Regions from separate parts of the Bradyrhizobium japonicum USDA 6 genome, predicted to be linked through region 2. Evidence: riboswitches for the same ligand, from Rfam matches in the RefSeq annotation. Region 2 holds a riboswitch; each other region holds the start of a gene.
The links. A riboswitch is a leader RNA that binds a small molecule or an ion and turns the genes downstream of it on or off. The one in region 2 is predicted to bind cobalamin.
Positions count from the first base shown of each region.

Region 1 (2,260 bases), 1.8 Mb from region 2:
GGAATAGCCATCGTGCTGGCCACGACGGCGAGACGTTCGAACGCCACAGGCCTGACATCACCGAGCGCGATGGTCCCGCCGACGCAGCAGAAGCCCATCCCGCACTTGTAGTCGCCGCTATGGGAGCCCGTTCCCTTCATGTCGGGACAACAATCGTCCATCGACATGGCGGCGTCGCCGCTCATGTGCATGGCCGTCTGCATGCCATCCGACGACATTGCGAGGTTCGCCGCGGACGCGCCAACCGGCAGCATCGCCAGGGAGATGGCGATGGCGACTGCCAGGATGGTACGGACGAACTGCATCAATATCGACTTACCTTGTCGGGCCGGAACTCGGTCTCAGTAGCATATTCGGACACCAAAGGCAGTCATTGATCGTGGTCAAGCGTTCGTTACCCAGGCTCGTCCGGAGGCCGGGTTGGACGTTTCGTCGCGGTCCCTCGGACTATCGTGCAAATCGGCAACACAAGGCCGCCATCGACCGACCGGTCCGTCCAGCAGCCCGCGGGGATGTTGACGCGCCCATCCCCGGATGCCAGTTTCGTGATCGGTAGTGCCCGCAAGGGCTCTTCAAGGGAATGCGGTGCGTCCACCTCAGTGGGCAATTCCGCGGCTGCCCCCGCAACTGTAGGCGGATAGCCGACGACCAAACGAACCACTGGAGCCCCGCTTGGGCCTCTGGGAAGGTGGTCGAAGGCGATGACCCGCGAGCCAGGAAACCTGCTACCAGCCATGGTCACGCGCGAACGCATTGGGCGGGGTGCCCTGATGTCGGACAAGTAGCCGGTGCATCCGCCGCCTGGGGCGAAGGTGGATGACTAAGGCAACCGCGGTGACGGTTTGTTTGCGTCGCCGCAGAGCGTTGTCATGCAAAATCTTTATTTCCGTGCTGGCGCGAGGCCAGCGTTGTCGCGTGCTTTCCTGATTACCCTGCTCTCGTCGGTGTCCTTGTGGTCCGCGGCGCTCGCGCAAAGCGCGGCGCAGGACAACCGCTCCCGGGAGGTTGGCCCGGTGATCGTCACCCCGCCTGCTCAGAGACAGGCTCCCGCCATAAGCCCCGGCACCCAGAAGCCGCGCGCGGCCCGGCGCGCCGCGGGACGCAATCGTGGCGCCCCTGCTGTCGCCGTTCCGGCCACGCAAGCTCCGAGCGGCCCGGTGCAGACGCCGCTCAACACGGCCGCCGTCACCGACGTCGGCTCCCGGCTCGGCATCACGGCGCGGGAAATGCCGGCGACCGTCGAGGTCATCAGTCAGAAGACGATGGAGGATCTCGGCATCAGGACCACGACCGACGTCGCCAAGGCGGCGGTCGGCGTCATCGGCGGCGATGCGCCCGGCGCGCCCGCCATCTTCTCGATGCGTGGCTTTTCCGGCGACCAGATCTCCACGCTCTACAACGGCATCCCGATCGGGCCGTCGACCATGACCGGCCGTCCCATGGACGTGGCTGGCCTCCAGCAGGTCGAGATCATCAAGGGACCGGACTCGCTGGTGGCGGGCCTCGGCGCGACCGGCGGCGCCATCAACTACGTGAACAAGGTGCCGCATACCGGGCCTATTATCAACGACGCCTTCACGTCCTACGATTCCTTCAACGGTTATCGCGCCGGTTACGGCTCGGGCGGCAGCACGCTGATCAACGGCCTCGACTACCGCTTTGACATCAGCCATTTCAACAACAAGGGCTTTATCGACGACACCTATTCGAAGCTCAGCAACGTTTCGGGCCAGCTGAACTATCGCGTCAACGAGAACCTGAAGATCTGGGGCGCGGCCGAATACAGGCAGGACAACGACCGCTTCTACTGGGGAACACCGCTGGTGCCCGCGAACGCGCCGGGCATCGTGCCGACGAACGGCATCGTGTCCGGTCGGTGGAGCAACTATTACCTCGGCGGCGGCACGCCGGTACCTGTCACCATCGACGCGCGCACGCTGACCACGAACTACAACGTTCTCGACAATCACAGCGGCGCTGGCGAGCTCTGGCTACGCAGCGGCTTTCAATGGGACATCACCAACAACGTCTCGCTGAAAAGCCAGGTCTATGGCTATGACGCCCACCGGCACTGGTTCAACAACGAGATTTCGTCGTTCGACCAGACCGTAGGCAATTTCGCAGGCGCGCAGAGTATCTATCGCGAACGTCTGGCGCTGGATCACGCCCAGCGACTCTACGGCAACATCACCGACCTCACCGTTAATTCCAGTCTCGGCGGAATGGACAATCGCTTCGTCGCCACCGTGGCGGCGAGCAG
Region 1 covers NC_017249.1:6,837,146-6,839,405, forward strand. Annotated here, with positions in the region: gene BJ6T_RS32130 (hypothetical protein) at 1-305, opposite strand, end outside; cobalamin riboswitch at 537-744, shown strand; gene BJ6T_RS32135 (TonB-dependent receptor) at 870-2,260, shown strand, end outside.
Region 1: it holds a riboswitch for cobalamin, as region 2 does, so the genes downstream of both, BJ6T_RS32135 (TonB-dependent receptor) here and BJ6T_RS48525 (TonB-dependent receptor) in region 2, are expected to answer to the same signal.

Region 2 (2,260 bases):
CCCCGCGACATGAACCAGTGCGTTGCCGCCTGCAAGGCGTGCGACCACGGCAACACCGTCACCTGCACCACGTCATGCACCCTCAAGGGCGCCCACTGAGCGGCGTCGCTGCCTGGAGCTAGGGGTGACGGTGCTCGGGCACCGGAACGATTCACATGGGTCAGTCATTGAAGGAGCAGGCAGGACGCGGAGTCCTATGGAATGGGTATGCTCGATCCCGGTCGGTTTCTGGTGTCGTGCTCGCATTGCGATGCATGGCCGATGGCGGCCAACGTCAAACGTTCGAGCTGGTCGGCGTCGCCGCACGAGGTCCGCTTCGTATGCCCGCGCTGTCGCCGCGAGGAGACCGCCATCATCTCGGCCTCCGGTGAGCTGACCCCGATCCGGCGCAGCGACGCCCCGCTGCGCGACGTCACCGCGGCCTGGGCTCCGGCCCAGCGGCCAAGAGGGCGGGCGTAGCCCGCCTGTCACAGGACCGAGAGATCGGGCGCAGTCAGCTCTGCGCAACACCTTGCGCGGTCCGTTTTTGGAACCCGGCCTGCGCCGACGCGTTTCCGCTCCGACATCAACGCATCGAGGCCCTGCGAATGATCAGCGAGCATTTCGATACCCGCACCCGGATCAACATGAAGCTGGCGCTGGATCGGGTCTGCCGCAATCGCCCGGTCGGCGAGGACCATCGCTTTCGCAGGTCCGTTGCCGAGAACATCATCCGCTGCGCGCTCACGGGCCGCACCGGCATCGGCCAGCTCGTCGATGCCGGCGAGCGGGCGGTGATCAGGACGCGTTCGGAGCGGGAGCCGGCCTGATTGCGCCGGCTCAATCTCCGGTGCGGTGCTTTGACCGTGATGCAACCGGCCGATTGACTCTCCGCTTGCCCGCCCCCTAGATTGGCCGGTGACGGTTCTCCTCACGGAGATCAAAAGGGAACGTGGTGCGAGGTTTTCCCGATACCGGGATATTCTCAACGCCGCGGCTGCCCCCGCAACTGTAAGCGGTGAATCTTTCGTCATATGCCACTGGGAATCTCGGTCCTGGGAAGGCGACGCAAGGTAACGACCCGCGAGCCAGGAGACCTGCCGTCAACCGTGGTCACACGCGAAGATGTCGGTCGGGGAGTACAGACATTAGCTTCACCGGAGCAATCGAACGCTCCGCCGTGAAACCTCGTTCGCTGTGACGTGCCACTGACGTCATACCGAGGTTACAAGAGTGTCCCGTATTGTCTTTGCCGCCAGGCGCTTCCGCACCGGCTTGGTCTTGCTCGTTTCCCTGTCTTCACTTGATCTGTCCATTGCCCAGGCCCAGCAATCGGCATCGCCCGATCTGCTGCCGGCGGTCGAGGTCGCGGCGACCGAGCGTGCGGCCAAGCCGCAAGTCGTGCGGCGTGCGCCCGACCAGCCCGCGCAGCGGCGCGTCGCTCGCGTGCCGAAGCCCGAGTGGGTGCCGGCGTCGTCCCCGGTTGCCGGGGTATCCGCGGCCAACCTGTTTCCGACGGTCGTCGTCAGTCCGACGGATATTGTCACTCCGACCAATCTGGTTGCGAGCTCGGTGACGGTTCTGACCGCCAGAGACATCGAGCGCGATCAGCGCCGGACCGCATCCGATGCGCTGAGCGCGGTTCCTGGCCTGAACCTCGTGCAGACCGGCGGTCCGGGCGGACAGACGTCGATCTTCATGCGCGGAACGAATTCCAACCACACCAAGGTCCTGATCGACGGCATCGACGTCAGCGATCCCGGCAACCCGAACCGTTCGTTTGATTTCGGCCAGTTGCTCACCTCCGACATTCAGCAGATCGAAGTCCTGCGCGGTCCGCAGGGCGGTCTCTACGGCGCAGACGCGCTGGGGGCGTGATCTCCATCGTGACGAAGAAGGGCGACGGTCCCGCCCGCGCGACCGGCTCGGTCGAGGGAGGCTCGTTCGGAACGTTCAATCAAACCGCAGGCCTGAGCGGTTCACAGGACCACTTCAACTATGCCTTCAACGTTGCGCATTTCCACGCGAACGACGTGCCGGTGACGCCGGTCGAATTGCTGCCGCCGGGGCAGAAGGCGATCGGCAACAACTACGACAATATGACCTATTCGACGAAGCTTGGCGCCGAACTGAGCGAACACCTGACGCTCAACGGCGTCGCGCGGTACACTGACGCAACCCTGCGCTTTACCGGAGATACCTTCGATCCCGTCACATTCGCGAGCTTTCCCGCGGCTGCGCAAAGCACGCAGACGGTGCACCAGCTCTTCACGCGCGGGGA
Region 2 covers NC_017249.1:5,029,174-5,031,433, forward strand. Annotated here, with positions in the region: gene BJ6T_RS47370 (hypothetical protein) at 1-99, shown strand, start outside; gene BJ6T_RS47375 (hypothetical protein) at 202-459, shown strand; gene BJ6T_RS23815 (hypothetical protein) at 588-809, shown strand; cobalamin riboswitch at 885-1,098, shown strand; gene BJ6T_RS48525 (TonB-dependent receptor) at 1,213-1,857, shown strand; gene BJ6T_RS23820 (TonB-dependent receptor plug domain-containing protein) at 1,866-2,260, shown strand, end outside.

Region 3 (2,260 bases), 3.0 Mb from region 2:
TTTGCATGTTTTCGATGTTTCTGTTTGGCGTATCCGCCGCAGCTTGTGCATCCATGTCCCGCACCGGATATTTAGCAGAAGAGTTGAACGCCTCGATGCCGGATGCCTGTGGACGGAAGTGGGTTTGCCGCCATTGAGCTGTGTGGTTCGCTATCGTGCCGCCCGCGTTCGAGCTGCGTGATTGCCAAGCACCAAGCCGGCTTGATCCCAGCTCTGAAGTCTGGGTGGCACGCAAATCAACCCCTCGCCAGTTGCTAAATTTCGCCACGTGCCTTGGCCTATTCGCCGCAGATCCTTTAGTTGAGCGAAGAGCTGGCTAGCTGAGGTGCTGGGCGAACCTCTGGAAATCGCAAAGCCGCATTGAAAGCGCTCTGATATAACGTCGGTACTCCCGCCGGCAGGCTGCTTCTGTCCCTTTCATCAATTTAGCGTGCGGCTCCGCCTCAAGGCAGCTCCGATGCTTATCCGGCATCTGAGAAGGATATGTCTGATTATGACATCTCTGATGAGAGAATGTTTCTAGATGGTGAAGTCACAGAGATGCACGGTCATTCGGCTAGCGGATGTCGCAGATTAGCTTGCACATAATCTGAGAGGTTGACGGAAGAGTTCTCCTGCCGATAATCCAAGTCGTCGAGGTTCTCCGGTTCCCATTGATCCGGAGCTAAGAGGGAAGCCGGTGCAAATGCCGGCTCTGCCCCCGCAACTGTGAGCGGCGAGCCGCTGTCCGACGATGTCGCTGAAGCCTGCACGGCTTCGGGAAGGCCGGACAGCAGCGATGACCAGCAAGCCAGGAGACCGGCCCCGACAATATATTGGTCCACGGGCGGGGTGTCTCGGTGGTGCGCCAAGCAGCCGTCGCACGCGCGACTTCTCCTGCCTGCGTCCGCCATGGCCTTTGTCCCCAACAGGGGTTAACGCTATGTCTCCTCTCTCTCTTCCAGTTGCTACGCTCGGAACGCCACGCATCGGCCCAAGGCGTGAGCTCAAGCTCGCTCTAGAAAGCTACTGGGCTGGAAAGATTAGTGAACAGCAGTTGCACGAAGACGCATTCGGCCTACGCGCAGCGAACTGGGCTCGTCAAAAATCGCTCGGCGTCACGATCATTCCGTCAAACGACTTCTCGCTGTATGATCAGGTGCTCGATACAAGCGTCATGGTTGGCGCAATCCCGGAGATCTACGCCGCGAACGGAGAATCCGTTTCGCTCCAAACGTACTTCGCCATGGCCCGCGGATCGCAATGCGGCGAGCAGGATGCGAGTTGCGCCCAGAGCCCGCGGGGATCTGGCGTGCCCGCGCAGGAAATGACCAAGTGGTTCGATACCAACTACCACTACATGGTTCCTGAGTTTTACCGGGGACAGGCGTTCAGACTGTGCTCTCGCAAACCCGTCGAAGAGTATGAGGAAGCGAGGGCTCTTGGCTTTCAGACCCGCCCTGTCCTGATCGGGCCGGTCACATTTTTAAAGCTCGGCAAGAGTACCGATAGTGCGTTCCAGCCCCTCTCTCTCCTCGATGATCTGATACCCGTCTATATCGACCTTCTGCATGAATTAGCCAAACGAGGGGCAAGTTGGGTTCAGTTTGACGAGCCCTGCCTGGTCCTTGATCTGGATGAGGCGGCGCGAAATTCGTTGCTGCACGCCTATAACCGGTTCGCAAAGGAGGGACCCGCTATCAAGATCATGCTTGCGAGCTATTTCGGCGCCCTAGGCGACAATCTGGATACTGCCTTGAGCCTGCCAATTTCCGGTCTGCACGTCGATTTGGTTCGAGCGCCAGAACTATTGGATCAGATCGTTGCTGACGGCCGAAGTGATCTCGTCATGTCGCTCGGTGTCATCGACGGCCGGAATGTGTGGCGGTCGAACTTGCCGTCGCTCCGTCAGCGGCTGAAGCCCTCGATTGCGAAGCTTGGCAGGCACCGTGTACAGCTCGCTCCATCCTGCTCGCTGCTTCACGTGCCGGTCGATGTTGAACTAGAGACCGGGCTCGCGTCCGACGTCAAGAGCTGGCTTGCTTTCTCGGTTCAGAAGATGCGTGAGCTTGCGATCCTGGCGCGGGTACTCGCAGGCGACCAGAATGTTGGGCTAGCTCTTGCCGAGTCGGAATGCGCTGCGACTGCCCGCCGGACCTCGCCGAAGATCCATAATGCCAACGTCGCTGTCCGAATGAGGGCGATCGATCAGACGATGCGCCAGCGCGCCACCCCGTTTGCCCGTCGTTCCGAGATCCAAAGGGAACGCTTTGGACTACCG
Region 3 covers NC_017249.1:8,045,077-8,047,336, reverse strand. Annotated here, with positions in the region: gene BJ6T_RS46375 (hypothetical protein) at 1-268, opposite strand, end outside; cobalamin riboswitch at 620-821, shown strand; gene metE (5-methyltetrahydropteroyltriglutamate--homocysteine S-methyltransferase) at 923-2,260, shown strand, end outside.
Region 3: it holds a riboswitch for cobalamin, as region 2 does, so the genes downstream of both, metE (5-methyltetrahydropteroyltriglutamate--homocysteine S-methyltransferase) here and BJ6T_RS48525 (TonB-dependent receptor) in region 2, are expected to answer to the same signal.